Regions from separate parts of the Colwellia sp. SU-HH00943 genome, predicted to be linked through region 1. Evidence: predicted binding sites of a transcription regulator. Region 1 holds the regulator's gene; each other region holds the start of a gene.

Region 1 (11,221 bases):
ATGGCGTTTTTATCGAAATATTTTAGTACAGAATAATAGCAAGTGAATTAAATATTTGATCAAACACTTATTTCTTTTGCTATAAGTTTTAGACTTAACTGTTAGATTTTTTGGTAAGTATCTATTCGCCGTTATATGTTTATAGATATATATGGAGATATGGATAAAGGCATAAGCTCTGCCGAATAATAAACACTAGTATTAGATAAAAAAACTCAGGTAGAATAGCTTTTTTCTTCACACACTACTTTTCATGCCTTATTTTGAACAGTTTCTTATTGTTGCTGCCGTACACCTGCTTGCTGTTGCAAGTCCAGGTCCTGATTTTGCAATTATTTTAAAGCAAAGTATTCGATATGGCCGCCGCACCGCAATTGTAACCAGCTTAGGTATTGCTAGCGGTATATTATTACACGTGACGTATTCTTTAGTCGGAATAGGTTTAGTTATAGCCAGTGATGAGCGCTTATTTACCTTATTAAAATATCTCGCAGCGGGTTACTTTTGTTATATCGCTTGGCATGGTTTAAGGGCGAAAAAGCCTGAACAGTTATCTGATGAGCTATCAAATACTACTATTGAAAAAAATAATGATATTCCTTCAGATAAAAAATCGTTTTTTACTGGATTTTTAATTAATGGCCTCAATGTTAAAGCCACGTTGTTTTTTGTTAGTTTATTTTCAGTCGTTATCGACCCTATAACACCTTTTACTATTAAATTGGGTTATGGTTTGTATATGGCTGTAGCGACTGGAGCATGGTTTATATTATTGTCTTATGGCTTAACACATCAAAGTGTCAGAAAGCTTATTCAAGTGAAAGGGTATCTTCTGGATAGAGTGATGGCAGTTATCTTGTTGCTTTTAGCACTACAACTAGTGTTGACGGATACACAGTAGACTATTCACTGTTTGTTCACTAGTTAACCTGAGATTTGCATAAGAAAAGCGTTTCAAGCGGTTATTTTACTGTATTCTTCGTTAAATTTACTTGCAATAGACTAGCTATTGACGCGCAAATTTGCCTTGAATACAGCAAAAATTCCTCGCTAGAAATGTCAAATAACCCTAAGTGTATGATTTGATAGGTGTTTCATGGTTTTTATACAAACCTCAGGTTAGTTATTTTTTATATTCAGTTTTTTTATATTCGGGTTTATTTATATTCGGGTATAATGGTGAATTGTAATTTTATTTTTGAATTTAAAAGGGTACTTACTTTGCCTGAGAAAATTTCTATTGTACAAGTTGGTGGTAGTGTTGAGCGAGCATTACAAGGTGATTATCAAATAGATGCTAAAGCTATTTTAACGGAAGCTTGGCAGATAACCTTAAAGTCACGTTTGGCCATTAACCTAGGTTTATTATTTTCAATTATTCTAGGGATGTCAGTATCTTTATTGGTTAGTAATTACCTTGGTGGTATTGAAGCCGTACTTGAAGACCCTCAAGCGAGCATGTTACTGAATATTGTGGTAACTGTTGCAGTATGGCCTTTTATTGCAGGTGTTGAAATGATGGGAGTGCTACATTCAGTTGGTATGAAAACCCATGCAAAAATGACTTTTACATTTCTCCAACGTGCCAGTTGGGTTGTGTTATGTGCTTTATTCACATCAACCTTAATCAGTATTGGTATACAGTTATTTATTATCCCCGGCATCTTTTTAGCGATTACTTTATCGCTAACTGTTCCGCTAGTCATTGAAAAGAAAATGACGCCAATGAAAGCAATTTCAATATCAGTAAGAGCGCTACGTTTTAAATTCTTCCCGCTGTTGAGTATCTATTTTATGTTATTGATGTCGTTAGTGATGTTGTTTTTTCCATTGGCATTATTAGCAGAGACAAGTGTGGCACCTTTAGGTTTTATGATCCTTTTATTTGGAATCACTTATTTAGCTCCTTTGTTTTATAATACTAAAGGTATCTTATATCGTGAAATTTTTGGTATTAATATCGCAACAGATAAAAGTGCTGAAGATATAGAAAAAGCAACAAACTCGATTGTGTCTAAAACAAATTCAAACTCAGATTCAGATGATACTTTTTCTGCATAATGTGTATCTTGATAATAGATAGGGAATAACATGAAGAGTACACTATTAATTAAAAGCATTTTATTATTAGCACTATTAGTGTTTTTAGTGGCACCTTTTACTTTTTTAAAACCTTTACCAACTTCGGATGCTGTTAAAGAGCAAGTAGATAATGTTCATATCAAAGAGAAAAAAACTAGCGTTGTTAAGCATGTTGAGAAACCTATGCACGACGTTGACCTACCTGATTTTGCAGCCATAAGAGATGTTAAAAGCAAAAAGAAACAATTCTTTGATTTTATCCGTCCGTCAATTGAAAGAGAAAATACTAAGCTATTAACGCAAAGGGCGAGGCTTGAATTTTGGTTAGAAAAAATCTCATTAGACTTATCATTATCTGAGAAAGAAATGGCTCAGTTAGCTGGCTTGGTTAAAAAGTATCGAGTTAATGAAAAGTCGTCGGTATTACAACAGGTGAATGATTTATTAGTACGCATTGATATTGTACCAACATCATTAGTGCTAGTTCAGGCTGCGAATGAGTCAGCTTGGGGAACCTCAAGGTTTTCTCGAATTGGGTTAAATTTCTTTGGTATTTGGTGTTACCGAAAAGGCTGTGGCATGGTGCCTGCTGGCAGAAATGAAGGGGCGAATCATGAAGTGGAAGCATTTAAAAGTGTTGATGATTCAGTGTCGCGCTACTTTTATAACATAAACTCGCATAATGCTTATCGCGTATTTAGAACAATTCGAGCGGAATTACGTTCACAACATCAACCGTTAAACCCTGAAGTACTGGCAACGGGTTTGTTAGCTTATTCTGAGCGTGGTGCGGATTACGTAACTGATTTAACCAGAATGCTGCGACAAAATCAGCCATACTTTAAAAGCCATACTGACGTTGAAACGAGTACAGCTGGAGAGTAGTTAAAGGCGTTACTTTATTTCAATAATATTTAATTCGTTATTATATTGTGCGTTACTGTCTGTGCTAATTTTATCAGCTTGTGTAAAGCTAGCTTGATCAAAGGCAGTGTCGCCTCCATTAATAACACCTGATGTACTATTCACTTCTTTAAAGTTAAACAAGTTATTGTCACATAAATGTGATGGCACCACATTTTTCATGGCAGTGAACATTGACTCTATGCGGCCTGGGTGCTGTTCGTGCCATTCTTGTAGCATGCGCTTGATGTTTTGACGTTGTAAGTTAGGTTGAGAGCCACATAAATTACAAGGAATAATAGGGAATTGTTTTAATTCACTATACTGAATAAGCTCTGCTTCTTTACAAAATGCTAGCGGCCTAATAACGACATGCTCACCATTATCTGACACTAATTTTGCAGGCATTGCCTTCATTTTTCCGCCGTAGAACATATTTAACATCAGGGTTTCAATCATGTCATCACGGTGGTGCCCTAAGGCTATTTTGGTTGCTTTTAAGTTCTTAGCTGCTTTGTAGAGTACGGCGCGCCTTAACCTTGAACATAAACTACAGGTAGTTTTGCCTTCAGGAATTTTATCTTTGACAATGGCGTAAGTGTCTTCTTCAATGATGTGATATTCAATGCCGAGTGTTTCAAGGTAATTAGGCAGTATATGCTCGGGAAAGCCAGGCTGTTTTTGATCTAAGTTAACGGCAACAATATCAAAGTGAATCGGGGCGGATTCTTTTAATAGCATTAATATGCTTAATAGTGCATAGCTGTCTTTGCCGCCAGATAAACAGACCATAATTTTATCGCCATCTTCAATCATATTATATTCAGCGATAGCTTGCCCAACATTACGTCTAAGGCGCTTTTCAAGCTTAGATAATTGCGTTTTTTCAGTAGCTGATAATAATTTTGGTGTGCTCATAAGCCGGCTATTTCTTTAAGAGTATAATTTCGCCGCGCATTATAGTTTTTTTAGGGAAGTAAAGCTATAAGCTGTGGGTAAGCTTATAGCTTTTAAATAACTTATTGAAGGGGTGAGATATAACCATCGGGCTTTAAGGCAAGTACATCACAGTTTAGCTGGTCAATAACATGCTCTGCGGTATTTCCAATCAATGCTGCTGAAATTCCCGTTCTTCCTACGGTGCCAAGTACGACTAGCTCGGCATCTATTTTGTCAGCGACTTGCTCAATGACCGTTTCAGGTAAACCTTCTTCAACATGCGTGTTGATGACGCTGATATCAAATTTGTTCGCGTGCGAAATCATTGCTTGTTGATGATGTTTGAGCATAGTGTCATTGTATTCAGTTGAGTTAAACTCAGGAATTTCAATCGCCACGTTGACGGGGGTACCAGGGAAGGAATTTACTAGGTGTACATTCGCTTGAATTAATGAGGCTAAATGTTTTGCCTCTTCGGTAATTTTTATGTTTAAAGAGCGGTGCTCTTCTTCATCGCTGCCTACATTTAATGCAGCAATAACATTACCGTTCTCTGGCCATGCATGCTCTTTCACTAACAGTACAGGGCAAGGGCATTTACGTAATATATGCCAGTCAGTTGGCGTGAAAACGACAGATTTGAGCTTGTCATGCTGATGAGTGCCTTTAATGACAATGTTGTAGTTATCTTGTATTACTTTTTCGACAATAGCTTCAAAGGGGCGGTTATGCCAAACCACTTGGCAGTCAATGTCTAAATCGCCTTTTACTTCATTTATAATATTTTCAAGCCAAAGGGTTTTATCTTTAATTACTGATTGGCGCATAACATCACGCTCATCACTAGAGAGGATTGTGGTCATTTCATAAGAAAAATCAAAGATAGTTAAAAATGCAGTGACGTTTACACTACTATCACCCGAAGCAGTAATGCTTGCTGCTAATTCAACGGCTCTTTTTAAGGCTTTCTGTTCATCCGTTGTTGGATCAATAACGGCGAGGATATTTTGGTAGGTTTCCATGATTAATCTCACTTTTGTTTATTTACAATATAACCATTCCTAAGATAGTTTATAGCAAATGTATGAAATTAATGCTTGTTTTAAATCAATTTATTTAAAATTTGATACTAGTGTTACTGTCAGTAACACTAGTGAATTATGAGGGATTATAGCTCTGCGCAATCAATGAGTTCATCAATATCTAAAATTGTAATGAGTTTACCATCAACTTTGATTAGACCATTTTTATGAAAACGGTTTAGAAGTCTACTGATGGTTTCAACCGTCAAACCTATATAATTACCAATATCACTACGTGTCATGGTTAAACGAAATTCTGTGGCAGATAATCCACGAGCATGATATCGCTCACTCAAACTTACTAAGAAAGTGGCAACCCGTTGCTCGGCATTTTTGCGATTTAGCAGCGTTAACATTTCTTGATCGGTACGGATTTCATTACTCATTAATCGCAACACTTGCTTCTTAAGTTTCGGCATAGTGTTAGATAGTGTATCTAAATTGTTATAAGGAATTTCACATACCATAGATGTTTCAAGTGCTTGAGCGAAACTCTTATGTTCAGTATCAGCAATAGCATCAAAACCTAATAAATCGCCAGCTAGGTGGAAACCAGTAATTTGCTCTTCACCTTGTTCATTGACGGTAAAAGTTTTAAAGGTACCAGAGCGAATTGCATACAGTGCGTGCATCTCTTGGCCATCAGTAAAAATTTTATCGCCTTTATGGATAGGGCGCTTACGATCGATAATATCGTCTAGCGTATTAAGCTCTTGATCATTCAGTGTAAAAGGTAAACAAAGTTCACTAATACTGCAGTTTTGACACTTTATATGCTGTGCACTTGGGCAACTTTTATTTTGCATGCGTTACTCTTTTTTGTAGAGTTTTTAATAACCTAAACTCTTTTTTAATAAGGTCTTAACCCTAATATACAGGACTGGACTATGGTATTAGAACATGTGGTGATATGCAACAATAAAACTATAAATACCAAATGATATTAATGTTAACGCCATCACTTTTCGTAAGCTTGAATTGGTTAGTAGGCTTTTTATACTGTTAAAGCTTAGAGATAACGTTAGTAGTGCTGGGAGGGTACCTAGGCCGAAAAGTAACATAATGCTAGCCCCGGTCATTGCGTTGCCACTGGCCAATGCCCAAGTGAGTGTTGAGTATACTAAACCACAAGGTAACCAGCCCCAAATTGCGCCTAACGAAAGTGCTTTTACAGGGCTTGTGACAGGGATAACTTTTTTAGTTAAAGGTGATATATAACGCCATAGTTTTTGTCCTAACGCCTCAATGCGGTTAAGCCATAATAACCACTGACCTATATAGAGCCCTAATAGAATAAGAAAAATAGCTGAAAGCATTCTTAATCCAGCCAGTGGTAAGCCAATATTTTTAGCCGCAATTGAGCCCGTATAGCCAACAATGGCACCGATAAAACTATAAGAGATAATCCGTCCAACGTTATAACTAACAATTAAGGTAATATTTCTTGATGGGGAGGGAGGAGTTTGAGAATTAACAGGGATTACTTGATTGCTATATTTATTAGCAGGGAGTGCAGAGGTTAGCATAGTGGTTATACCGCCGCACATAGTAATACAATGGCCTGAGCCAAGTAAACCAACAATAAAAGCAGACAATAAGTCTAGGGTCATTATTTTATCTGCTCTTGTGTTTCAGGCTCTTGTATTCCAGGTTTGTGTTCGTTGGCCGTCTGTTGTTCTTTGTTTACTGTATTTGGATTATTGTCTTTTTTTATCGTGTTATCTTCATTGTCATCAAACAGAATGCTCATCCCTTGTTTTTCAAGATCTTCAAATTGCTCAGTTTTTACTGCCCAAAAAAATAAGTAAATTCCAATACAGGTAAGTAAGACAGCAATTGGGATTAAAATATAAATTATGCTCATATAAGACTCTTATTTTACTTTTCTTGTTTAACTTTTCTTAGTAAACGTAGTGAGTTCGTAATAACCAAAATAGAGCTAGCAGACATGCCTATTACCGCCATATAAGGTGTGATATAGCCAGCAACTGCTAACGGTAAAACAATAGCATTATAACCAAAGGCCCATAAATAGTTTTGAAAAATAATACGACGTGTTTTTAGCGCGACTTTTGTTAAGGTATTTACACTTGATAGTTGGTCATTTAATAGGATTACATCGGCACCACTTTTGGCTATATCTGTACCACAGCCCATGGCCATAGAAATATGTGCAGCACCAAAAACAGGTGAGTCGTTAACACCGTCTCCCACCATAACAACTTTTGCATCATCTTGTTTTTGAAGACTATAAAGCATCTCCATTTTATCGGTAGCGGTTAGGTTTCCGTGTGACTTAGTTATTGCTAATTGCTGTGCGACTTTATCACAAGCAATTTGACTATCGCCTGATAACATCAATGTTTGATTATTTTCATTTAAAGACGTTATTAATGTTTTTGCATCAGCTCTTATTTGATCAACCAAATAAAAAACCGCTATCAGTTCACCCTCACAAAGTAATACACAAGCGGCGGACTTGGTGGTTTCATTAATTTCATTGAGCTGCCATGTAGGCTTACCAATACTGTAATGTTTGTTATCAATGTTGCCTGATACCCCTTTACCTGATTCAACTTTTACGTTTATTGCGTTTAGGTTGAAATCTCTATGCTCGCTAAAAGGTTTGGCTAAAGGATGCTCAGAATGTGCCTCTAAAGCAGCAGCAATAGCTAAAACCTGCTGTTGAGTTTGCTGCTTGTTTATCACTTCAACTTTCTCAATAGCAAATTCACCTGTTGTTAAGGTACCGGTTTTATCAAAGGCAAAGCAGTTGATATTAGGCATGGTCTCCATAACATGTGATGATTTGATCATAATGCCGTCACGGTTTAGGCGGGTTGTTGCACAAGTTAGAGCCGTGGGTGTGGCTAAAGAAAGTGCGCAAGGGCAAGTAGCAACCAATACAGAGAGTGTGATCCAAAATGCTTCTTCGGGTAAATGCTGTTGCCAATAAAGCGCTGTAGCAATGGCTGTTACTAATATAATAGCGACAAAGTATTGTGCAATTTTGTCTGATAAACGGGCGAGCTTAGGTTTATGTGCTTGAGATTGTTCACTTAAACGAATAAGTTGGCTTAAAAATGATTCGTTATTTGCTTGTTTTACTTTCACCGTTAAGTTGCCATCACCATTAATTGTGCCGGCAAAAACATTATCATCGATTTTTTTATTAACGGGGAGTTGTTCACCAGAAAGCATTGCTTCATTGATTTGCGAGTTTCCGTGAGTAATTGTGCCGTCAGCAGGAATGGTTTCTCCTGGTTTGACGATAACTAAATCTCCTGCAACAAGTAGTTTCGCGGCAACAAGCGCTTCTGCACGCGCGTTAATTTTTTGTGTCTCGGCGTTATTGCTGTTATCAATAGTTGAGGGAGTAACAGAATGCTCAATTATTTTTGTTGCAGTCATTGGCATTAATTTAAGTAGGTTAGCTGAAACCTGTGCGGCATGTGAACGGGCTCTAAATTCTAAAAATTTACCAATCAATAACAAAAAGGTGAACATGGAAACAGATTCAAAATAGACTTCACCTTGTTCAGTTATTGTTGCCCATGCACTGGCACTAAAGGCGAGTATTATCGCGATAGTAACAGGTACATCCATAGACAGGCGCTTTAGCTTTAAAGCTTTAATGGCGCCAGTATAAAACGGAAAGGCTCCATAGGTGACAATAGGTATCGTTAAAATAAAGCTTACCCAACGTAAATAGACTTTGTTATGTTCAGCCATATCGGCAAAGGCACCAAAATATAGGCCTACGGCAATCATCATCACTTGCATCATTAATATGCCGCTGATGCCAAGCCTTTTAATAAATACCTTGCTTAGTTTTTTATTGCGCACTTCGACTTCATTTGCTTTGAAAGGTAAAGCTTGGTAACCAATTTTTTCAATGGCGTAGAGAATGTCACTAAGTGCTAGTTTATTGTCTTGCCACTTCACGGTTGCTCGTTGCGTGGTAGCATTGACATTAATACTGTGAATACCCGCTTGTTTAGCTAATTGCATTTCAATTAACCATGCGCAGGCAGCACAGTTAATTCCTTCAATCGTTAAAATAGCCTCTTTGATTTCATCATGCTGATATATGAATTCATTTTGGAGAATTTCTTCATCGAGCAAATGATTTTTTTGCAGCTGCTCTGGCACGAGTTCCGCGCCTTTTTGAGCAGGTTCAGTTCTAACGTCATAATATTGCGTTAAATTATTATCAACAATAGTTTGAGCTACAGCTTGACAGCCAACGCAGCACATTGGCTGTAGCTTGCTATCAATATTGACACTTAGTTGAATACCTTGTGGCACAACTTCATTACAATGAAAGCAATAGTTTTGTTTTATCGACATAAGAAAGTAACTAGGTTAGCTCATTTTAGGTGAAGGCTTTATTGTGCTTTCGTTGGGTCTGGCAGAATATCTATAAACTCACGTTGAGGTAAGCTAATAGTATCTTGGATTTTCCAAGTGTTATCAAAAGGGGTTATCGTTATTTTCCATTTACCTGAAATATTATTCTCTAACACTTGCCTAAATTGGCCGTTGCCATCGGGCGTAAGGGCTAAGTAAAAATCTTTTTCTTCAAGGGTAGGGTGGAAAAAGTTAACGTTAATCAGTGGGAATGTTTTTTCAATACCCGTTGGTTTTATCACTAATGTGTTTTCTGTGTATTGTAATGCGAAACGCATTCCTAGCTTTTGCGCTTGCTTTACTTTTGAAACCTGTAAATTAATTGCTTTTCCGGTTTTATAATAATCTCCAACCACTAAGGTATCAGGATCGGTATTAGCGATAATGTAAGTCGCAATGCCAGCTACAACAGCAGTAAAAGGAAGAATAAAAACTAACCAAGCCCAAGGCTCACGATACCAAGTTGATTTCATATTTTAATAGATATTTTTAGGTTCAAAAGTTGGCCAGTATTATAGCGTTTTTATTGATGAGGGGCTAGCTTTGTATCTTAGAATGCGACAATAAAAAAGGCTAGATAACAATAAGTTACCTAGCCTTTACAATTAATTTTTATCTTAGAATAATTTAGTTATCTAAATCAAATATTAATCTTGAGAAAGAGAGTAAACGTAAGCACTAATTACATGAACTTTTTCTTCACCTAAAATATCTTTCCATGGTGGCATAACACCGGCACGACCATATTTGATAGACTCTTCAATAGCACGTTGTGAACCGCCATATAACCAAATATTGTCAGTTAAATTTGGTGCACCAAGTGGTAGGCCTAGCGCTAAACTACCTTGACCTTCAGCGCCATGACAACCAGCACATATACCAAATTTAGCTTTACCTGCTTCGGCAAGTTCAGGGTTAACAGAGCGACCACTTAAGCTAATAACATATGCAGCAACCTCTTTAACACCTTGATCACCACCTAAAGCATCACCCCAAGCCATCATGCCTTGAGCAACACGACCGTGCATGATTGAGTGCTTAATATCTGCAGGAGTGCCACCGTATAACCAGTCATTATCAGTTAGGTTAGGGAAGCCAGTAGTACCGCCAGCATCAGAGCCGTGACATTGTGCACAGTTTTGAATGAATAAACGTTGACCTACTTTGATTGCTTCCTCATCTGTAGCTAAATCTTCAATACTACGAGCAGCATAGGCTTCAAAGATTGGACCATACTTAGCGTCAGCTTGTGCAACTTCGCGGTCATACTGTACTAAAACACCTGAGTCTTCAGCTAAATACTCCGCTGTTTTAGCTTTTGATTCAGCAATGTTTAAGATGCCTTGGTTTGAGCTTTTCCAACCAAGGAAACCTGTCCAGTTACCTAAACCGTATAGCGCAATATAACCAAACGCCCAGATAATAGTTAATAAGAAAAACGTACTCCACCAGTTAGGTAGTGGATTATTAAGCTCTTCAATACCGTCGAATGTGTGTCCCATTGACTCACCTTCTTCAACACCTGTAAAGTTCTTTAAGCACCAACGTAGTAGTAGGTAGCAACCTACTAAGGAGCCAAGGGTAAGAACCCAAACCCATATATTCCAGAAGCTAGACATTATTATTAGTCTCCTGTTTGCTATCTGTTTTAAGATGGCTTTCGTTTTGTTGTGGTTGATCGTCGTCTAAAATCGAATTTGCAATTTCATCAAAAGATTCTTTGCGATTTTTTGAATAAGACCAAATCACTATCACAATAAATAAAGCCAATATAAGGAGGGCGAAAAACCCTCTTAATGTTCCGT
Region 2 (11,221 bases), on a different contig from region 1:
GCCGTTTAGATGATAAGAGTATGGCGAATAAAGTCACCATACTCTTAGTTCAATAGAACATTCGTCCAATAGCTTAATGCCTCAAAGCTCAATAGTTAAGTAATATGGTCGCTTAAGCCGCATTACCAGTGTGATTATGTTTATGGTAATGACGTAAGGCGTGCTCTTTTTGTCTGCCCTGACTAAATGCCGTCACTCTTTTTAAATAGCCAATCACGCGGGTGCCGTGATCAATATTTAAACTACCACAATGGGCGCATTGATCTAATGTGCGTTTATCAATGGCTTCACAGCAATTACAAATAGTGATTTTTACGTTGATACAAAAATAATTGCACCCTGTTTTGGCTGCGACGTTAAAGAGTTTTAAATACGCGTCACTAGATAATGATTCATCAAGGTTTAAGTGCAGCGCTGAGCCGCCATCTAAATATTGCGTGATTTCTTGCCCGTGTAAAATGAATTTATCTAGATGATTGGTGTTTTCATCCTCTACTAAATAAAAGTACGAGTTATAACAATCGCGTTGAACATGATAACCATCTTTACGATCCCATTTAGCGTTTTTCACCCCTAAATTTTCAGCAGGTACAAATTCAGTATTGAACATATAACCGTAGGTTTTTTTCGCCAATTGGTTTGCTTGGTAAATCACTTTAAGCTTACTGCTGACAAAATCTTTATAAATCTGATTATTGCCAACATTAATACCAGAATACTCTGCGGCTTCTGCCATGCCGTTAATACCAATAGTAAGGAACTGTTTATCAAGTGAGATAAAACCGGCGTCATAAACTGATAGTGCCCCTTGCGCTTTATAGTCTTCCATCAATTGTCGGTAGGCTACTTGGTATTTTTGTATTTTCTCAATCTCGTCTTGTAAATCACGGCCGTCTTGAACAAGACGATTCATATTTAAGGTTATGACGTTAATAGATCCGGTTGCTACACCTCCTGCGCCTAAGGTATAAGAAAAAGTATTATCAGAAATTTCGTTACGTAAACGGCAACAGGAAGCAAGGGAATCAGCACTGTCTGATAAATAGATGAAGAATGAATTTCCCTCAGCTTTTTGCTTGGCAAGTTTTAATGCAAAGGCTTTATCTTTACATTCTCCATTTTCTGTCAACATGGCAGCCGTGACGACAGGAAAAGTTAATACTGACTTTTCACGCTCTTTATTTAACCAAGTAAGAAAAAAGTGTTGGAGCTGGTCAACAGTTTGCCAGTTAGGTTTGGAAAAGTCTGGAAAAACAAACTCTTCAAACATGGCTGAGAAATAGTGCTGATCAAACAGTGAAATATTCCAAAAGACACTTTGGTAACCACGTGCAGCAGCCGGTTGATTAATCGCATAAACTACATGTTGCAGATGGTTTTCAATTGCTTTGGTGTGTGTGGTTAAATAGTCTTCTCCGTATTCAAGGCGGGCAAAATAGTCAAAATAGGTAATAAATTCAACGGTGGCTACTGCACCCGCAAATTGCGCTGAAATGGCAAAAATTAAATTAACAAACGAGCCACAAAAAGATTCGAGATGTTTAGGCGCTTTAGATTCCCCACCGAGTTTAGTTAAACCGTCCAGTAAAAAAGGATACATACTAATTGATGTGCAATAGGGTTTTAAACTGGTTTCATCGTGCACATAAATTTCATGAGCTTCTATTTGTCGTATGTACTCACTAGCCAGTTCATCACCAAATTCGCTGCGAATTTTATCTTGAACTAAGGCGCGGTTAATTTGCACAAAGCAATCTTTCATTAACTCGGCTTCTAAGGTGGCAATGTTTTTATGACTGACGTTGGCATTAGCATCCATTTTGGAGCCGTCAGCAGCATTTTTTGCTAGAAAATATTGCTGGATGAAATCTTTTTTATTATTAATTTGTTGTTCACTAAGCGGCAACATTGTTAACTCCTTTTGAAGAATAATTTGAATGATTTTTTATGAATAAGTGGTTTAGTTTTTCACCTGTCGCAAGGTTGCGAAAAATTTGATTCGATATTGGACTTTCTAGGCCACCCAATTCAGCTTGCCATGAGCCTGTCTTTAGAAAAGTTAAATGTTGAGAAATATTAATGTCGATATGCTTTTCACCAGAATAGAGGCATGTTTTTAAACCGATATTTTTAGCGATAAGTAACTTGTCGATTAAGGCGCTGGTGTTCCATTCGCCACCAAAAAAAACGACACAACTGATGAGGTGTTGATATTGTTTTAGCCAATGGATAAAAACCGCATTGGTTAAAGGGCTACCATAATTTTCCTGCCATAACTCTGTGCTATGACAGCCTTTACAGCCTATTTTGCAGCCGGTAATACTAAAGCATAAGCTTATTTCACCAGGTACTTCTTGAAAAACAATGCTAGGAGCAAGGCAGTTAAATTTCATGATTTGACCTATATATGGTGTTTTTTATTTTTGTTAAGCACAATATATAGTAGTTTTTGGTTTTGAATAGTTGATCGAGATCAACTTTTAGTGAAGAGGTGCCTATATGTGGTATTTACGTGTGGTAAAAAACACCATATATAGTGTTTTTTTGCTGAGTGAGTAGCAGGGCGGTTTAGGTAGATAAAGGAAATTACCTTTAAAGAGGATTTACTGTTTTGAATCTATTCGATGCTTATGCTTTTTGGCTTTCTGGGCTGGCTTTGAACTGATAAATAAAACAAGCACCGTCGTTATTTTTATCAATAAATATTTTGCCGTTGAGTTTTTGGGTAATTAAGTTATAAACAATCGACATACCAAGCCCAACGCCACCACTTTGTCTAGCGGTAGTAAAAAATGGCTCAAATACATGCTCTTTGGCTTCATCAGATAAGCCAATGCCGTTATCTTTATAATACACTTCTATTAAATCTTTTTTGGCGACAATATTGATTAAAATCTTGTTGTTTTCATTATTAGCAAAGCCATGTCGAACACTGTTGGTGATCAAGTTTGTTAATATTTGCGCATGTACCCCAGGGTAGGTTGCTAAGGTTATATTCTCATCACCTGTAATCTCTAATGAGGCACTTTTGGTTTTTAATATTGAATTTAATGTTGAAGTAATTTTAGCGTAATAACTTTTAATATTAATGGTTTCAACTTCTAGTTGGTGTTGATCGACAGCAGTTTTTTTGAAGTTTTCGATTAACTCTTTAGCGCGTCTTAAATTCTCCCCTTGCATAGTCAGTGAGTCATGCACCGCTTGGCGATAATGATCCATATCCTTCATACTAAGGTTGGCATTAACTATTTTGTCAGTAAGCTGCTTATGCTCGTCAGTAATTATGCTGTGTGTCGTTATGGCTATACCCAGTGGCGTATTGACTTCGTGAGCAATGCCGGCAACTAAGCCGCCTAAAGCCGCCATTTTTTCTGATTCAACAAGTTGTTGCTGTGCTTGTTGTAATTTTTCGACAGTACTCGATAGTTCTAAAGTACGCTTTAGTACTTTTTCTTCTAGACTCGCTTCATAGTCTCGACGTTCTAATTCTGCAGCAATACGACCAGAAAATATTTTGAATAAAGTGATCACATCTTCATCGTTATAAGTTTCGTGTTCGTAAAGCGCGACTATCAACCCCATGACATGCTGCTTGGAGTCATGCAAAGGAGCGCCTAAATAACCATCAATTTTCATATCAATTAATAACTGATCTTTGGGAAATTTGGTGCAAACACCTTTGGGGTAATAACAAACAGAGTTATCAGCAACGTTAGCACAAGGGGTATCTTCGAGGGAATAAGTAAAATTATCGACGAGCTGACCTTTGGCAACTAAAGCGATAGTTTTAGATGTGTATGCTTCTTTATCAAGTAATGCGATAAAGGTGTAATCTGATTTAATGATTGAATGCAGTGCCAAAGTTATAGCATTGAAAAAGTCATCACCATAAGTATTTGATACAGCTTCAATTACTTTTTGAATATCACTTTGCATGGTATATTCCTAGTAATCTATAATTACCACATTGATTAATGTAACTATGGCACAAGTGCTTATTTTTGTGAACTTAGACAAACTATTTTAATGAAATAAACGAATTTTTGATTAAGCTGGAATGGATTCAAAGCAATAAAATATGAGCTATTTACATAAATACTACTTTTTACTTTTCATTAGCATCAACATTTCTTTGATTAGCTATGTTAATGCTCAAGAGACGAGTATTAAAACTGTTCATATCACCATTCCGCTATCTGATCGATTTACTCTGCCTTATGAAAAGCACTTATTGTTTGCTTATCGACAATTGGGGTATCGAGTTATCTTTGAAAGAGTTTTAGCCGCAAGAGCGAGAGAAATGGTGGACGCTGGACGGCTTGATGGTTTATTAATTGCAGAAAAAGAAATTGAAAATTCCTATCAAAACGTATTACGTGTTCCAGTGGTGTTAGCCAAGGGTACGCTGGTGTTATATTGTGCAAAAGATGTTGTTTGTCATAAGTCGGCATTGAATGATGCCAATAATGTTATTGGTGTTTTGACGGGAAATAATATTGCTTCAGGCATAATGCAAAATCAACAAGCTTCAGCTTATGCGATTAAAGGTGAAGAGATATTAATAGAAATGCTCACTAAAAAGCGTTTGCAATATATTTTGGTGGTGAAAACAGATCAAGTGGGCCATGCGGCTGATTTTGATGAAAGTCATTTTCAAAAGTTTGAGGTTGCGCGTTCAGAAGGGTATCACTATGTGAATAAAAAACATCAGCATATGATACCTGAATTAACACAAGCGCTAGAGTTAGCTATTCAAGAGCTTGGAAATTTTTAACCGCGATTAACAAATGATGCTAATCGCTATGGGCGGTTAGTTTAACTCTCGAAAAATTAATTTAAAAATGCTTGGTAAGCAAGGTTTTCCGTCGCTTCTTGAAACTGATAACCCAGTGCATTAAGGTGCTGAAAAAATTCATTTTCTTTAGTATCACTGACTTCAAAGCCAGCTAAAACTTGCCCAAATGCGGCGCCATGATTTCGATAATGAAACAGGGTGATATTAAATAGCTCACCCATAGCATCAAGGAACTTTTCTAATGCTCCTGGGTGCTCTGGAAATTCAAAGCTGAAGATACGCTCATGTTTTTTATCAAGGCTGTTTTTACCGCCAACCATATATCTTACATGTAATTTAGCGAGCTCATTATCGGTGAAATCAATGGCTTGATAATTCGCTGAGGCTAACTCATTAAGCAGCTGCTCTCTTTCTTCAACACTGCCGCCTAAGCGTATACCCACAAAGACATTAGCGCTTTCTTCGCCAGTATATCTATAGTTGAATTCAGTCACCGCACGGTTACCGATAGTTTGGCAAAAGCGCTTAAAGCTACCTTTTTCTTCAGGAATTGTGACGGCAAGTACCGCTTCTTTTTTCTCACCAAGTTCACAGCGCTCAGACACATAACGTAGACTGTGAAAATTCATGTTGGCACCAGATAATATTGCCACTAGCGATTGGTCATTGATTTGTTCAATGGCGCAATATTTTTGCAAGCCAGCTAAAGAAAGCGCTCCTGCAGGCTCTGCAATAACACGGGTTTGTTCAAAAATATCCTTTATTGAGGCGCAAATTTCATCCGTGCTAACGGTAATCACATCATCACAGTATCGTTGAATTAAATTGAACGTTTGCTCGCCAATACGTTTAACGGCAACGCCATCGGCAAATAAACCCACTTGTTGTAAATCAACAGGTTTACCAGCGGATAATGCCGCCTTTAAACACGCAGAGTCTTCCGCTTCTACACCAATTACTTTGGTGTTCGGGCTTAATTGCTTTAAGTACACCGCCATACCGGCTAATAAGCCACCACCGCCAACAGGCACAAAGACAACATCAGCATTGGGTTGTTGCTGTAGTAACTCCTTTGCCACTGTACCTTGGCCAACAATCACATCTTCATCGTCAAATGGATGAATTAAGGTTTTGTTTTCGGCTTTAGCGTACTCAATTGAGGCTGCTTGTGCTTCGTTGAAACTGTGACCCACTAAGCGCACTTCACCACCAAAACGCCTAACATTATCCACTTTAATATCAGGTGTAGTTTTAGGCATGACAATTGTGGCCTTAATACCTAGTTTATTAGCCGCTAATGCTAAACCTTGAGCATGATTACCCGCTGAAGCGGCAATCACACCGTGAATACATTCAGCTTCACTTAAATTGGCTAACTTATTACAGGCGCCACGCAATTTGAATGAGTGCACAGGCTGTTGATCTTCACGCTTTAAATAAATTTGATTATTTAGTCGCGAGGATAGCTTGGTTAAATGAGTGAGTTCAGTTTCAACGGCAGTGTCATATATAGGCGCAAGTAATATGCGCCTTAAATAATCGAGTTGCTCGGCCTGCTGGGCTATTAACGCTTGGCTTTGGGTCTTGGTCATTACTTGTCAGTTAATCCATCAAGTAAATCACGGTTACGCACTGCACCTTTATCAGCACTAGTTGCTAACAAGGCATAGTTTTTAAGGGCATAACTGATTGGACGTACTCTGTCTTTTGGTTGCCATGCGTTTTTACCCTTAGCATTCATGGCACTACGGCGAGTAGCTAACTCTTCATCACTAATGGCTAATTTAATGCTACGACTTGGAATATCAATTTCGATAATATCCCCTTGTTCTACTAGACCGATTACACCACCGCTAGCAGCTTCTGGTGATACATGACCAATAGATAAACCTGAAGTACCACCGGAGAAACGACCGTCAGTTAATAACGCACAGGCTTTACCTAAGCCCATCGATTTTAAGTAAGTCGTTGGGTATAACATTTCTTGCATACCTGGACCACCTTTAGGGCCTTCGTAGCGAATGACCACAACTTCACCTGCAACTACTTTACCCGCTAAAATACCTTCAACGGCATCGTCTTGGCTTTCAAAAATATGTGCTGGGCCGGTGAATGTTAAGTTGTCATCACTAACACCGGCTGTTTTAACTACGCAACCGTCGGCAGCAATATTACCTGTTAATACCGCTAAACCACCTTCAGTAGAGAAAGCATTCTCAAGTGAACGAATACAACCTTCACTGCGGTCATCATCTAAGGTATCCCAACGACAATCTTGGCTGAACGCTTTGGTAGTGCGAATACCAGCAGGGCCTGCGCGGTAGAATTTTTTCACGTCCTCGTCTTCTGTCACGGTTATATCGTATTTCGCTAAATGCTCGGTCAGACTCGTCCCTAAAATATTGGTGACGTCAGTTTTTAATAAATTAGCTCGGGCTAATTCTCCTAAAATACCGATAACACCACCGGCGCGGTGTACATCTTCCATGTGATATTTCTGGGTTGACGGTGCTACTTTACAAAGCTGAGGTACTTCGCGAGATAATTTATCCATGTCAGTCATGGTGTAATCAATACCTGCTTCTTGAGCAACGGCTAATAAATGTAAAATGGTGTTGGTTGAACCACCCATAGCAATGTCTAAACACATGGCATTGTGCATAGCATCGCGGTTAGCAATGTTACGTGGTAATGCACTTTCGTCATCGTCTTGGTAGTAACGTTTCGTTAGTTCAACAATTTGCTTACCTGCTTTTAAAAATAACGCTTCGCGGTCAGCATGTGTTGCTAACATAGAGCCGTTACCCGGTAAGGCTAAACCTAATGCTTCAGCTAAACAGTTCATTGAGTTAGCAGTGAACATACCTGAACATGAACCACAAGTAGGACATGCAGAGCGTTCAACTTGATCACTTTGTTCATCAGATACTGTTGGATCAGCACCTTGGATCATGGCGTCTACTAAATCAAGCTTGATGATTTGGTCGGAAAGCTTAGTTTTACCCGCTTCCATTGGTCCACCAGAGACAAAAATAACAGGAATGTTTAAGCGCATTGCTGCCATTAACATGCCCGGAGTGATTTTGTCACAGTTAGAAATACATACCATGGCATCTGCGCAGTGAGCATTTACCATATACTCAACAGAATCGGCAATTAAGTCACGTGAAGGTAAGCTGTAAAGCATGCCTGAGTGACCCATCGCAATACCATCATCTACGGCAATGGTATTAAATTCTTTAGCCACGCCGCCAGCTTCTTCAATCGCCCCGGCTACTAATTGTCCCATGTCTTTTAAATGAACATGTCCTGGTACAAATTGAGTAAAGGAATTTACAACCGCAACGATTGGTTTGCCGAAGTCGCCATCTGTCATGCCTGTTGCGCGCCATAAGGCACGAGCACCGGCCATATTACGGCCTTGAGTAGAGGTTGCTGAACGTAGTTTTGCCATGATGATATTTTCCGATTTACCTATTGAGTGATATTAAAAGGTGAATAATAATCGCGTTATTATTCACCTGTATTTTTTATAGCCTAAGTTACTATTGGTTGAAGAACTTTGAGCTGAGGTAGTTTTTTGGTGGTTATTCAACCGGCTCTAACCAACCCCATTTATCTTCTGTGCTACCATCAAAAATGCCGAAGAAAGCTTCTTGTAGTGCTTTTGTCACAGGCCCTCGAGTGCCTGTACCAACTGGTAATGCATCAACAGTTTTTACCGGTACAATTTCAGTAGCAGTACCTGTCATGAAGAATTCATCCGCAACATAAAGAGCATCACGAGCAATAGGTTCTTCACGTACTTCATAACCTAAATCTTTGGCTAAGGTCATAACTACATCACGTGTTAAGCCCGTTAAAATAGATGCGGTGCTAGGTGGCGTATAAATAATGTTGTTGCGCACTAAGAATAAGTTCTGTCCAGCACCTTCACTAACCATGTTATTCACGTCTAAAGCAATACCCTCTGTGTAGCCATGGCGAGCTGCTTCCGTTGAAATTAATTGTGATGACAAATAATTACCGCCCGCTTTTGCTGCAGTAGGCATAGTGTTCGGCGCTAAACGGTTCCAACTTGAAACACCTACGTCTACACCATTTTCAATTGCGTCAGCACCTAAATAAGCTTCCCAACTAAACGAGGCTATCATTGCATCTGCAACGGCATCTGTTGGTGGACGAAGACCCATACCGATATCACCTAAGAAGAATAAAGGGCGTAAATAAGCGGATTTTAAATTGTTCTTCATAACAGAGTCTTTACATGCTTGAATAATTTCCTCTTGGCTATAAGGAATATTCATACGATAAATTTTTGCTGAATTAAAGAGGCGCTCAATATGTTCTTCAAGACGAAAAATACAAGTACCTTTGTGAGTTTCGTATGCTCGGATGCCTTCAAAAACTGAAGAGCCGTAGTGAAGCGCGTGACTCATTACATGAACGGTGGCATTTTTCCACGGCATGAGTTCTCCGTTGAACCAAATTAAATCTGCATTTACTTTTGCCATTTTCTTTTCCTAAATTTGTTGCTGCCGTCTGACATCTTTTAAAATAATAGTCGAAGACGGAATAATTAAATCTGTTTTTTGTGTAATGGGTTAATGGTAACTATGCACTACACTCTTTAGCACTAGGCTGCTGTGATACGCTATTGTCTACCTTGACACTCTTGATGTCGACCAGTTTATTGATTTGGTCAATTAAAAGTGAAATAGCGCGATTACTGCTAACAAATAGTTCTATAGTGGCAATATTATTACCGGTATTTACTTTTGCTGTTATGCCGTTGATCAAAAAACCACGATATCGAGTGACTTGTAAAATTCTTTCAAGTACCACTTGTTTGTCATCAGCCATGATGATTAATGTGTAATTATTCATACTATGCACTCTCCATCATTTCATTGTTGGCGCTATTAGGTGGAACTAATGGCCAAACATTGTCTTTGGCATCAATTTTCACTTGTAAGAAGTAAGGACCTTTGTGATCAAGCATTTCGTTAATCGCCTCAGTTACTTCACTCTTTTTAGTGATTTGTTTGGATTTAATATCGAATGACTCAGCTAACATACAAAAATCTGGATTATCTGCTAAATCAGTCTCGCTCAAACGGCCTTCAAAAAATAAATCTTGCCATTGGCGAACCATGCCCAATTTTGCATTATCAATTAGTAATACTTTGACAGGAATTTGATAACGTTTGATGGTCGCTAACTCTTGTACATTCATCATGATAGAGCCGTCACCTGAGACAGTAATTACCGTATCATGAGGGCGACTAATTTGGGCGCCAATTGCAGCAGGCAAACCAAAGCCCATAGTACCCATACTACCACTGGTTAAAAAGTTACTAGGATCATCAAAAGACATATGTTGTGCAGCCCACATTTGGTGCTGACCAACATCAGTCGTAACACAAGTATTTTTTGGCATTAAATCACTGACTTCTTTTAGCACAGCAGGCGCATATATATTTTCACCTGGGTGATCATAACGCCATGCCCAATCAGCTTTCATTTGTTGAATTTTTGTTTGCCATTGTTCAATGTTTAAAGACATTGTCAGTAAAGGTAAGTTCTCTTTTAAATCACCTAAAATTGGAGCGTCTGCCTTTCTGCGCTTATTAATTTCAGCGGTATCAATATCAAAATGAATAACCTTAGCTTCAGGGGCAAACTGATCGAGTTTGCCTGTCACTCTATCATCAAAACGCGCACCAACAGCAATTAACAAGTCACAATCGTGAACGGCTAAATTCGCGGCTTTAGTGCCGTGCATACCTAGCATACCTAAATAGTTTTCATCCGTTGTATCTAATGCACCTAAACCTTTAAGTGTTGATACAGATGGCATACCTGTTTCACGTGCAAACGCTCTTACTTCATCGATGGCATTTGCCATGCCAACACCACCACCTACATAAAGAATAGGTCGTTTAGCATGAGTAATTAACTCAATGGCTTTGCTAATGTCAGCAAGTGGTAATTTTACTTTATTCTTCAGTGGCGGTGCAGCTTTAAACGTTTGTTCAACAGCGGCTATTTGTACATCTTTTGGAATATCAACTAGCACAGGGCCTTGACGACCTTCTAGTGCAATTTCAAAGGCTTGATGTAAAACTTTTTCTAATTCATCAACATGACTCACTTGGAACGAGTGCTTAGTACAAGCGAGAGATAAACCAAAAATATCAACTTCTTGGAAAGCATCACTACCCATAGCAGCCGTTGGAACTTGACCTGTGATTGCAACAACAGGAATAGAATCTGCTAACGCATCAGCAAGGCCTGTAATCAGGTTGGTGGCACCTGGGCCAGAAGTGGCCATACAAACCCCCACTTGACCAACTGCACGTGCATACCCAACTGCAGAGAATGAAGCACCTTGTTCATGTCGGCAAAGGAAGTGCTGAATATTGC
Region 3 (11,221 bases), on a different contig from region 1:
GCTAAAAGCTTAGCTGAAAATATAAAAACGGATGCCAATATACAACATCACCTTGGTTATATTTATCAAATATCTGGCGATATCGAAAAGGCTAAACAACAATTTCATTTGGCACTAGAATTGGAGCCAAACCATGCAAAATCTATTGTTAGTTTAGCCAACATAGAATTTGAAAATGGGCAAGTAGAAACGGCTATTAATCGTCTAAAAAAAGCCTTGATGATATCTGAAAATAATATCTATTTAATTACTACGTTAACGACAATATATAATAGGACAGATAATTCAGCTGCTAGTGTTGCTATTTTGGAAGAAAGGTTTAAGGAAAATAATGATAACGAAACGGTATTAAAAAATTTAATCATAAGCTATGTAATTAATAATCAAATACTTACTGCTATAGAAACATTAAATACTTATTTGATAAATCATACTAAAACAGTTGAGCTTTATTTATTATTGGCAAACTTACATTCCCAGAATTCAGATTTATCTTCTGCTGTTGATGCCTATAAAACCGCGATAAAACAAGGAGGGGATAAAGGCAAAATATATTTATCGATAGCTCATGTTTATCAAAAGTTTTCCAATATACCTGAAGCAATATCGGCCTACAAAAAAGCAATGGCTTGGGATGAAAACAACGAAAATGTAATTATCGGATTAGCTGGGCTATATAATGCAGAAAATGAAATTGATAGCGCGATAAAGCTGATTAAAGCTTTTGAAGTTAATCATGAGCTATCTGCACAACTTATAGAAATACTGGCTAATGTTTATTTACGTAACAAAGACTATAGTTTGGCTGAAAAGTATTATAAAAAGCGCATTAAAATAGAAACAAACGACAGTAGTATCGTTGGTTTAAGCATAGTCTATAGAGCAACCAAACGAACCAACAATGCTATAACCACTTTAAAAAAAGCAATAAAGAATAAACCCAAAAGTTTATTATTAAATTCAGCACTAGCTGAGATCTATGTGGAGCAATCACACTGGGCAAAAGCTGATGAGATATATCAAACATTAATTACACTAACCCCTAATCATCCTGCATTGTTAAATAACGCCAGTTATATCGCTTTAAACTTATCGGAATACGATCGGGCGAAAACTCTTGTTAACAAGTCATTAGAGCTTATTGATAATCAACCAGACTCATTAGATACCTTAGGGTGGATTTATTACCATACTAAAGAATTTAACAAGGCCTTACCTCTTTTTAGAAAAGCATTGGCCATCAATAATTCAAATTCAACGGTGAAATATCATTTATCGTTAACATTAAAAGCACTTAATAGAGATAAAGAGGCAATCAAATTAATGGTTGATGTGGTCAACTCTAATTTTGCACAGAAAGAAGAAGCTAGTGCACTTCTTGATCAATGGCTGAAGTAAGGTGGTTATACGAGTTAAGTCTCCCAAAATTCCGTCTCGGTTATTTTTACCACTTATCAAGAATCTTAAGGTGTTATTGTGTCTTTAGATAAAATATCCACGCAAATAAAACAGCAAGGCAATAAAATCCCGCCGGTAGAGCTGTGGGATCCGCCTTATTGTGGTGAAATGGACTTACAGATCAAAGCCAATGGTGACTGGTTTTATCAGGGCACCCCATTTAAACGTTTGTCTTTAGTGAAGTTGCTCGCCTCTGTATTAAAAAAAGAAGCGGATGAATATTTTCTAGTAACCCCTGTGGAAAAAATAAAAATCACCGTAGAAGACGCACCTTTAGTGCTTACTCAATGGCATTGGCATCAAGATAAAAACAACACTTTAGTGGTTTGTACTAATTTAGATGATGAATTTATTTTGGATGCTGATCATGCTCTACACATTAACGAGCAAGGAAACTTGTATGTGACAGTTCGTCGTAATTTATGCGCGAAGGTACATCGAAATGTTTATTATCAGTGGGTTGATCTTGCTAAAGAAGTCAAAACCCAACTAGGCACTGAATTAATATTCTCCAGCGCAGGTTGTAATTTCAGTTTAGGCGTCATCGATTAACCCTGATAAGTTAATTGCATACCAATAAATAATAGAGCTACTTTAGAACAAAAGGCGAAGTTAAATCACCCGTGAAAAGCGCTGCTGATTAATATGTTTTTTCATATAAGCATCAAAGCTCATACAAATAATACGAATTAACAAACGTGCTTTTTGATCTACCTGAATACTATCTGAGCTATTAACAACTAGACCATCTTCAATAAAGGTATCGAGTAACGGTAAATCTTCACTGAAGTATTCATCAAAGTCGATATTATATTTGTCATTAATTTTAGTTTTATCTAAATACAAATTGCACATTAACTCACGGATAACTTCACCACGAATCACATCGTCTGATGTTAAACTTACGCCACGTTCTTGCGCATGTTGCTGACTATCTATAGCCTGATAATACTCTCTCAATTCTTTAATGTTTTGGCTAAAACTATTGCCTATGGCACTTATAGAAGAAACCCCTAAACCTAATAGATCACAGCCACCTTTGGTGGTGTAGCCTTGAAAGTTTCGATGTAAGCTGCCATTGCCTTGCGCGATAGAAAGCTCATCATTTGGCTTGGCAAAATGATCCATACCAATAAAGTCGTAACCATAGCCACATAAGGTTTCTATGGCTAACTTCATCAAGGCAAATTTTTGTTTAACATCTGGGAGCCACTCGTCACGTAGCTTACGTTGCGCGGCAAAGCGGCTTGGTAAATGTGCGTAGCTAAATAATGAAATACGATCAACATCCCACTCATGAGCTTTATCTAAGGTTTTAGTAAAAGTTTCTGTGGTTTGATGCGGCAACCCATAAATCAAATCAATATTAATGGATTGAAAACCAACTTCTTTAGCATGACCAATAAAATCGCCGATAAATTGAGTTGATTGTACACGGTTAATCGCTTCTTGAACTTTCAAATCTAAATCTTGTACGCCAAGGCTTAAACGATTAAAGCCTAAAGAATATAAGTGCTCAGCTAAATCCATTTCAATTTCACGAGGATCTATTTCAATACTCATTTCTAAATCATCAGCAAAATCAAACTTCTCTTTTAATAAGCCGACTAAGGTAGTGATTTGCTTGTGCGTTAAAAAGCTGGGTGTGCCGCCGCCCCAATGTAATTGCTTTACTTTATAGTCGCTAAAATGCGGTGCTTGCAAAGAGATTTCTTGTGCTAAATAATCGAGGTAAATATCGGCTTTATGGCGATGGCGGGTGATAACTTTATTACAACCGCAGTAATAGCAAAGGGTATGACAAAAAGGAATATGTACATATAAAGACAATTCACGATTAGGTGACTTTTCTACCGCCTGTATAAAATCATGATGTTTAAAGTCGTCATGAAACTCTAATGCCGTTGGGTACGAAGTATACCTTGGGCCACTAGTATTATATTTACTGAGTAATTGAGGATCAAAAAACTGACTAACTTGCATGATGTTTACCATTAATTTAATAATTACCGATAATTATACACAATTATCTTTTATGGATATTGATCAAACTCAAGCTCGGTTAGTTTATTCAGTAATTAATTTTCTAGTGGCTAAGACTAATCAGCACATTCAATGCATTTTTCAGCAGCTGGTTGTACTTCTAACCGTTGATGGCTAATTTCTTCACCGCAAGTTTGGCATATGCCGTAATTACCATTTTCCATGCGTGTCAGGGCATTAGACAAATGTTGAATTTCAATTTTTGCTTCTGATTCAAGCGCATTGAGCACTTCATCGTTTTCACGCTCACCCGCTTGCTCTGCCCAGTCGGCATCACGACCGTTTGCAAAATCTTTGTGGATAGAACTAATGCGGTTTTGCAGCTCAACAATACGTTGGGTAAATTTTAATTTTAGTTGCTCAGTCATAGTTATTACCTCAAAAGCAGGTTGCCACCTTGAGGACATAATCGTCAAGGTGAGCTAAGAAGATGTACTCAGTATACTCATTCTTTCGGTAGTATATTGTTGAAGTAGATCAAGATCTTTGACTATTTCTTCACGCAGTTGTGATTCAGCAGTTAAACGTTGGTAATCTTCTTTCATACGCTGCTGTTTTGACAATTTTTTACGCTCATCAAGAATCGTTAAATGTCTTATTTCATCGTATAACTTAAATATAGCAGGAAATTGCTGTTCTAATTCGCTCATGGTTTTAAGAGAGCTTAACAAAACCGATAAACGCCAGCAGCCTTCACCATATTCACATTGTTCTTCTTTCATCGCCCGTGTTATTAATAACACGCTGGCTAATACTTTATGATCATGGCGTTCTAGCGCTTGCTTATGCGCCAATTCAGCTTGCTGTTGTGCTTGTTTTTGCTGAGAAAGTTGACGTAATAAACTGCCTGCATAAAAAGCAAGTGCAGCAATAATAACCACCGCGACTAGTATGGCGAAAAGCCAAGAATTACTCATTACCCTATCCTACTCAAATTGAGATAAATCATCACTCGCATTATCGAGTTTATCCCATAAATCATCTTCTGAACTTTTGGTTGTAGCAGCTAAGTTATCTTCCTCTTCATCGTCCTCTAAACCTAATTTTTCACTTAAGATTTGATGACGTTCCATCATGCTATTAAAGTAATCAACCTCTTCCTCTGATAAGGCCACTTCTTCATCTTGTTTAGCCATAATAGCCTGTAACTTTTCATCCGCTTCAATATCAGCAAGCTCTTGAGCAAAATCATGTTCAGGCTCGGCGTAACGAATAGCTGCAATAGCTGCCTGTTCAGTAGTTTTACTTTGTTTTGGTTTGGCACTTTTGTTAGCTGTATTTTGATTGTCTGCGGTACTAGCACCACCGAGTGCGATTGGCTTTTTACTGCCAATACGTGGATCTTTTTTCTGTTGATGGCTGCTGTTTTCCGATTTACTGACGAATGCTTCCTGTTGACGATTACCCGGTTTTTTTCCTGTTTTCTTACGGACACGCTTTTCAACATTCGCAAGCGCTTCTTTGCTAAGTTTTGGCTTTGCTTTAGGTGCCGAGGCCGGTTTTCTAGATTTTTTAGTGCGAGACATGAGTTTGATACTTTTTGGCGATTAATACCGCTATTTTACGCCATTAATCACCAAAAAGTAACGAAAGTTTCTCTGTTTGTTCTGAAAGGTTTTAAGCTTGCTCATGTAGCCAAGCGGCATGACGGGGTGCGCGTTTAGTTTCAGACCACTCTTCAATCATCGCCTGAGCAACGTCATTTAATTGCTTATACTGCTCAGCCGTACCTGTATTTGCAGCAAGTTCTAAACGATGTCCGTTTGGATCAAAGAAATAGATAGACTTAAAGACACCATGATTAACCGGCCCTAATACTTCTACACCTTTGCTTTCTAATGTTGCTTTAGCTGACACTAATGCTGCAACACTTTCAACGCGCAAGGCTAAGTGCTGAACCCACGCGGGTGTGTTTTCATCACGCCCCATTGCCGGAGAGTTTGGAATTTCAAAAAACGCCAACACATTTTCATTACCAGCATCGAGAAAAATATGCATGTAAGGATCTGGCGCTTTTGTCGAAGGTACTTCATTTTCAGCAATCGCTAAAACTAAAGCCATGTTGAGTTTATCTTGATACCAATCGGCAGTTTCTTTGGCGTCAATACAGCGATAGGCAACATGGTGAATTTTCTCAATATTTATCATACTCAAGTAACTCTGTGCTTAGGGAGATATGCATTAATATTACTCGTACTTTGGCACAGTTCACTAATTTTAAGCGCATTTAACCTCAAAATTAACGTCAGCAATTCACTACGCTAGATTGTATAGAAATTTATACAGGAAAATCATTCGAGGACAAAGCCCTAGCTAAGACCCTAAATGAGATACTAACTATATCCTAAGAAACTAGCGTTAAAATAAGAAGGAGTATTGAAAAAGTAGCCACCTACCGATTAACAATTGCTATAACAATAGTGCGGCTACTTTAAATGATTGTGACGTTAGTTAGGCAAGAATAACGGTTTTATCGCCATTTAAACATACGCGCTGCTCGGCATGAAAACGTACTGCGTGGCTTAATGCAGTAGCTTCTAAATCATGCCCCATATGCACCATTTGTTCGATAGTAAAAGTATGATTGATGGGCTTTACTTCTTGAACAATAATAGGTCCTTCATCAAGATCAGCCGTTACATAGTGTGCCGTCGCACCAATAACTTTTACACCTCGCGCATGTGCCTGATGGTAAGGGCGTGCGCCCTTAAAGCTTGGTAAAAATGAATGGTGAATGTTTATAGCACGGCCTGACAACTGCTTACATAAATCATCTGACAATATTTGCATATAACGGGCAAGTACTAATAAGTCAGCATCAACCTCGTCCATTAATGCGATAATTTGTGCTTCTTGCTGGCTTTTGGTTTCTGCCGTTATCGGTAAATGGTGAAATGGTACGCCATGCCAATCAGCTAAAGATTGACAGTCTTGATGATTTGAAATGACAGCAACAATATTTATAGGTAATACGCCTGACTTCCATTTTGTCAGTAAAGACACTAAGCAATGATCATCTTTAGATACCGCCACCACCACATTAGGCACATCTTCTTTATTACGTAGTTGATACTCCATATGCAAGGGTGCTGCTAGTTCATCTAATGCTTCAATAAACTCATTCGCTGATACCGTTAAGTTCCTGTCATCAAAGGCGATACGTGAAAAGAAAGTTTCAGTATAAGGATCACTATATTGTGAAGTTTCAGTGATAAAAGCGCCATGCTCAAATAAACTTTGTGACACTTTGGCTAATACGCCAGTATTGTCAGGACATTGCCAAGTAAGGATATAGTGGTTAGGTGTAGTCATTTATTACGTTCCGATAAATTTGAAACATCATCATTGGCGATATTTCCTTTTAATGCCAGTGTTTTAATAGCTTTTATGGCTATATAACAGTTATTTTTGTACTTACTCTTTTGCAGCGGTAGCAATACGATGTTTATTTTTGATATAAAACTGCTCAACTTTTTCTCTTGCCCAAGGTGTTTTCCTGAGAAATTTTAGACTTGAATTAATGCTAGGGTCTTTTTTGAAGCAATTAATATTAATTTGCTGACTTAGCGCTTCAAAACCAAAGTATGCTTCTAACTCAGTTACTATGGTTTTTAAGGTAATACCATGCAGGGGATTGTAAGGTTGGTTGTCCATCAGCTAATTTCGGTGAAAAAAATATAGCCTAATTATAACCAAAATGGCACTGCACCTTCAAAAATAAAAGGTGAGTGCCATAAATTAAAAACCATTAAAAGCATTAATGGTTCATGTCATCTAATATTTACTAAGCAAAATACTTTTCTAAATCATCTGCAGTACCAATATGTTTGCCATCAATAAACACTTGCGGAACGGTATCAGCACTAGTAATTGACCTCATAGCTGTCAACGTAATTTCATCGCCAAGCGTTAACTCTTCGTACTGCAAGCCTTGCTTAGCCAATAATGCTTTTGCGCGTGCGCAGTGTGGACAGCCTGTCTTGGTAAAAATCGACACTTTAGTTTTTTGAACTGCATCAGGATTAATATAAGACAGCATAGTATCTGCATCAGACACTTCAAAAGGGTCACCCGGCAGATCAGGCTCAATGAACATTTTGTCAATTATGCCATCTTTTACTAGCATAGAATAACGCCAGCTTCGCTTACCAAAACCTAGATCAAGCTTTTCAACTAACAGCCCCATAGCGTCGGTAAATTCACCATTACCATCTGGAATAAAGCTCACATTCTCAGTACCTTGATCCGCTGACCAAGCATTCATCACGAAAGTATCATTCACTGACATACAAATAATTTCATCTACCCCATTTTCAGCAAACTTACCTGCTAACTCGTCGTATCGAGGTAAATGTGATGATGAGCACGTTGGCGTAAAGGCGCCGGGTAAAGAAAAAACTATTACTGTTTTTCCTGAAAAGATTTCTTGGCTGTCACGCTTACTCCACTCATCATTAACACGCATAGGAAAAGTAACCGACGGTACTTTTTGACCTTCTTTATTTTTAAATGTTATAGACATAGCAAATCCTTAAAATAAACAGTTGTTGAGTCAAAATATATAGTAATAATATTAGCACTATATATTAGTAAACGATTAACCTCATCATTACACTAAAAAAATCTGAATTTACTTAATTAATTTCTTTTTGAAATTATTTTAGCCAAATCAGGTCTTTTCTATTTATTCGTTATATTCTTAATTTTATTTATCAAGGAAACCATAAATCCATGCTTACTAGAAAATTATTACTGACACTCATAGTTTTATTCACCAGCTCACAAGCACTTGCAAATAATAAAGCTTTTATGACAAAAGCTATTGCTGAGTCCGCTGAGCAAGTAACACCATTAATGAATGGGCAAAATATTCCCGCAGTTGAAGTAACCACAACCTCAGGGAAAAAATTACCCTTATCAGAAGTATTAAATAATAAAAAAACTATTTTATTTTTTTACCGTGGCGGCTGGTGTCCATTCTGTAACACACAAATGGGGCAACTAAAGAAAATTGAACCAAAATTAAAAGACTTAGGTTTTCAATTAATCGGTATTTCAACTGACAGTGTCGCAGATTTGAAAAAAAGTATCGCTAAGCAAGAATTAAGCTATCAACTACTTTCCGACTATAATTCAAAAACAAGTCAAGCGTTTGGTTTAGCCTTTTTTACTAGCCAATCGGTTACTGATAGGTATCTTGCCAGATTTAAATTACAAAACGCACTTCAAGCAAATGCAGCTGGAGAAAAGCGACTTGTAATGCCAGTGCCTGCAGTTTATGTAATTGATAGTAAAGGTCTTGTTCAATTTAACTATGTGAATCCTAACTATAAAGTGCGTTTACATGAAGATATTTTATTAACTGCAGCTCAATTAGTTAAATAGTTATACCAATTTGATTAAATTTCTTCCCTACTCAGAGCCATGCTCGATGTTCAATAACAAGGCAAATTTGTTTAGATTTAGTCATTCTAAATCAAATAAATTTAACGAAGTTAGTGGGCATCGAGCAAGCTCCCAAAGGGCGAGTTTAAAAGGCTTACATGCTGCGTTATTGATTTTGACAAGGGAATAACCATTCTCTTCAATCAATGCCTTGCCTCTAAGCCTTTTAATTCTCGCTGAGTGGGAAAGAACTTAATCAACTTGGTATTAACAGCTCAAAAATTTGCTAAACGCTAGCTTGGCGTGATAAATTAAACACTCAACTTGTATATACAATTAAAGTATCAAGTTGAGTTTCATTATTTAATTTAATCAATAAAGAGCTACCGATGGACTCGAGTTACCACTTATCTACAGGAAATATAGGTTTGCTGATCAGCATGCCTCATAATGGTCAGCATATCCCTAAAAATATTGCTAACACCATGACAGATTACGCCTTAACTATCGCTGACACTGACTGGTATATGGATCAACTGTATGATTTTGCCAGTGAGCTTGGAGCCTATATATTAACGCCAAAATACAGCAGATACGTTATTGATCTGAATAGAAACCCACACGGCGAATCATTATATGCTGGTGCCGATAATACCGAGCTTTGCCCAACAACGGCTTTTAATTCATCGCCCCTTTATCGCCCTGGGCAGCAGCCTTCAAAAGAAGAAATTCAAGGGAGAATTGAAGACTATTGGCAGCCATACCACCAAGCGATAGCAACAACATTACAACAACTCAAACGTCAATATGGTAAAGCCGTGCTACTAGATGCTCATTCTATACTGTCACAAGTACCTCGTTTTTTTAGTGGTAAATTGCCCGATTTTAATTTTGGCAGTGCTAGTGCTAGCAGTTGTGATGAACAGTTACTAGAAAATATAGCTAAGATCGACTTAACACCATATACAAGTGTTTTCGATGGTCGATTTAAGGGAGGCTATATCACTCGTGCCTATGGCGACCCTGAGAATGATATACATGCTATACAACTTGAGTTATCACAAAGCACCTATATGGATGAACCAAGTCACCATTACAACAAGCAAGAAGCTGAAAAAGTAAAACCCTACCTTAAAAAATTTGTGCAATGCTTAATTGAATTCACCCAAACAACATAAGGCAAAAATAAGTAAATATCATGAAATATTATATTAACAACATATTGCTAAGTGATGGCTGGGCAACGAATCAAACTATTACTATTGAATCTGGCATCATTACCGCTATTAACGCAGGTAAAGATAATGATGCTGAGATTATTTCTGGTACGGTAATACCAGGTATGGTTAATTGCCATTCTCACGCTTTTCAACGTGCATTTGCCGGTTTTAGTGAACAAAGCAGCGAAGGACAAGATAGCTTTTGGACATGGCGAAAAGTTATGTATCAATTCTTAGCTAAATTAACCAGTGCCGATGCACAAGTTATTGCCAAACAACTTTACATAGAAATGCTCAAAATGGGTTACACCCGTGTAGCTGAATTTCATTATTTACACCATGATATTGATGGTTCAAACTATACTCAAAATTCGCCAACAACGGCTAATAATGAAGGTTTAGCTACCATGGCACATGCTGTTTTTTCTGCTGCCAAAGAAGCTGGTATCGGTTTAACTATGCTGCCTGTTTTGTATCAATATGCTGGGTTTGGCCAACAAGCAGCTAATGAAGGGCAAAAACGCTTTATTAACTCCACAGCACAATTTAATCAATTAGTCAGTGACTGTTTCAAGTTATCAAAAGACTTTGCCAATACCAATGTAGGTATCGCACCCCATTCTCTTCGTGCCGTCGATAAAACCTCGATAGAGCAAGCCGTCACTCATGTGCGTGCATTAGACAAAAATGCACCTGTGCATATTCATATAAGTGAGCAACAGAAAGAAGTAGATGATTGCCTAGAGCACTATAACAAACGTCCAGTACAATGGCTTTTAGATAACATCAAACTAGATAAACATTGGTGTTTAATTCACGCAACTCACATTGACCAACAAGAGTTACAAGGCATTGTGGATAGTGAAGCCATTGCGGGCATATGCCCAACCACCGAAGCAAACTTAGGTGATGGTATTTTTCCAACCACAGAGTTTTTAGCATCAAATGGGACAATAGCTATCGGCTCAGACAGCCATATTTCAATTAACCCAATTGAAGAGTTACGTTGGTTAGAATACACGCAGCGATTAAGTCGTCAACAAAGGGCGGTACTTGCTTCACCTCAAACACAATCGGTTGGACAGAACCTATGGCAAAAAGCAGCGCTAGGAGGC

Evidence for each region. The regulator FNR, encoded in region 1, switches genes on or off when oxygen is low (the NO sensors DNR and NnrR bind a similar motif). The targets are predictions, from matches to a motif close to TTGATCTAGATCAA.
Region 2: the regulator FNR is predicted to act here: its motif matches at 2,464-2,477, upstream of nrdG (anaerobic ribonucleoside-triphosphate reductase activating protein).
Region 3: the regulator FNR is predicted to act here: its motif matches at 3,501-3,514, upstream of hemN (oxygen-independent coproporphyrinogen III oxidase).

What each region holds. Positions count from the first base shown of each region.
Region 1 covers NZ_BAAJLW010000003.1:130,689-141,909, forward strand. The annotation lists gene AC27GZ_RS09100 (LysE family translocator) at 254-901, shown strand; gene AC27GZ_RS09105 (hypothetical protein) at 1,222-2,061, shown strand; gene AC27GZ_RS09110 (glucosaminidase domain-containing protein) at 2,092-2,967, shown strand; gene ttcA (tRNA 2-thiocytidine(32) synthetase TtcA) at 2,977-3,903, opposite strand; gene uspE (universal stress protein UspE) at 4,005-4,946, opposite strand; gene fnr (fumarate/nitrate reduction transcriptional regulator Fnr) at 5,093-5,812, opposite strand; gene AC27GZ_RS09130 (sulfite exporter TauE/SafE family protein) at 5,900-6,616, opposite strand; gene ccoS (cbb3-type cytochrome oxidase assembly protein CcoS) at 6,616-6,870, opposite strand; gene AC27GZ_RS09140 (heavy metal translocating P-type ATPase) at 6,885-9,356, opposite strand; gene AC27GZ_RS09145 (FixH family protein) at 9,395-9,889, opposite strand; gene ccoP (cytochrome-c oxidase, cbb3-type subunit III) at 10,064-11,035, opposite strand; gene AC27GZ_RS09155 (cbb3-type cytochrome oxidase subunit 3) at 11,028-11,221, opposite strand, start outside.
Region 2 covers NZ_BAAJLW010000001.1:885,918-897,138, reverse strand. The annotation lists gene AC27GZ_RS03885 (FG-GAP repeat domain-containing protein) at 1-56, shown strand, start outside; gene nrdD (anaerobic ribonucleoside-triphosphate reductase) at 113-1,909, opposite strand; gene nrdG (anaerobic ribonucleoside-triphosphate reductase activating protein) at 1,896-2,393, opposite strand; gene AC27GZ_RS03870 (ATP-binding protein) at 2,629-3,936, opposite strand; gene AC27GZ_RS03865 (hypothetical protein) at 4,079-4,774, shown strand; gene ilvA (threonine ammonia-lyase, biosynthetic) at 4,831-6,387, opposite strand; gene ilvD (dihydroxy-acid dehydratase) at 6,387-8,249, opposite strand; gene AC27GZ_RS03850 (branched-chain amino acid transaminase) at 8,383-9,309, opposite strand; gene ilvM (acetolactate synthase 2 small subunit) at 9,410-9,682, opposite strand; gene ilvG (acetolactate synthase 2 catalytic subunit) at 9,684-11,221, opposite strand, start outside.
Region 3 covers NZ_BAAJLW010000001.1:819,435-830,655, forward strand. The annotation lists gene prsT (XrtA/PEP-CTERM system TPR-repeat protein PrsT) at 1-1,398, shown strand, start outside; gene AC27GZ_RS03570 (DUF1285 domain-containing protein) at 1,477-2,010, shown strand; gene hemN (oxygen-independent coproporphyrinogen III oxidase) at 2,071-3,441, opposite strand; gene AC27GZ_RS03580 (TraR/DksA family transcriptional regulator) at 3,558-3,869, opposite strand; gene AC27GZ_RS03585 (DUF2489 domain-containing protein) at 3,924-4,418, opposite strand; gene yihI (Der GTPase-activating protein YihI) at 4,428-5,027, opposite strand; gene AC27GZ_RS03595 (VOC family protein) at 5,119-5,649, opposite strand; gene purU (formyltetrahydrofolate deformylase) at 5,953-6,813, opposite strand; gene AC27GZ_RS03605 (VF530 family protein) at 6,916-7,155, opposite strand; gene AC27GZ_RS03610 (glutathione peroxidase) at 7,286-8,023, opposite strand; gene AC27GZ_RS03615 (peroxiredoxin-like family protein) at 8,233-8,886, shown strand; gene hutG (N-formylglutamate deformylase) at 9,276-10,064, shown strand; gene AC27GZ_RS03625 (formimidoylglutamate deiminase) at 10,085-11,221, shown strand, end outside.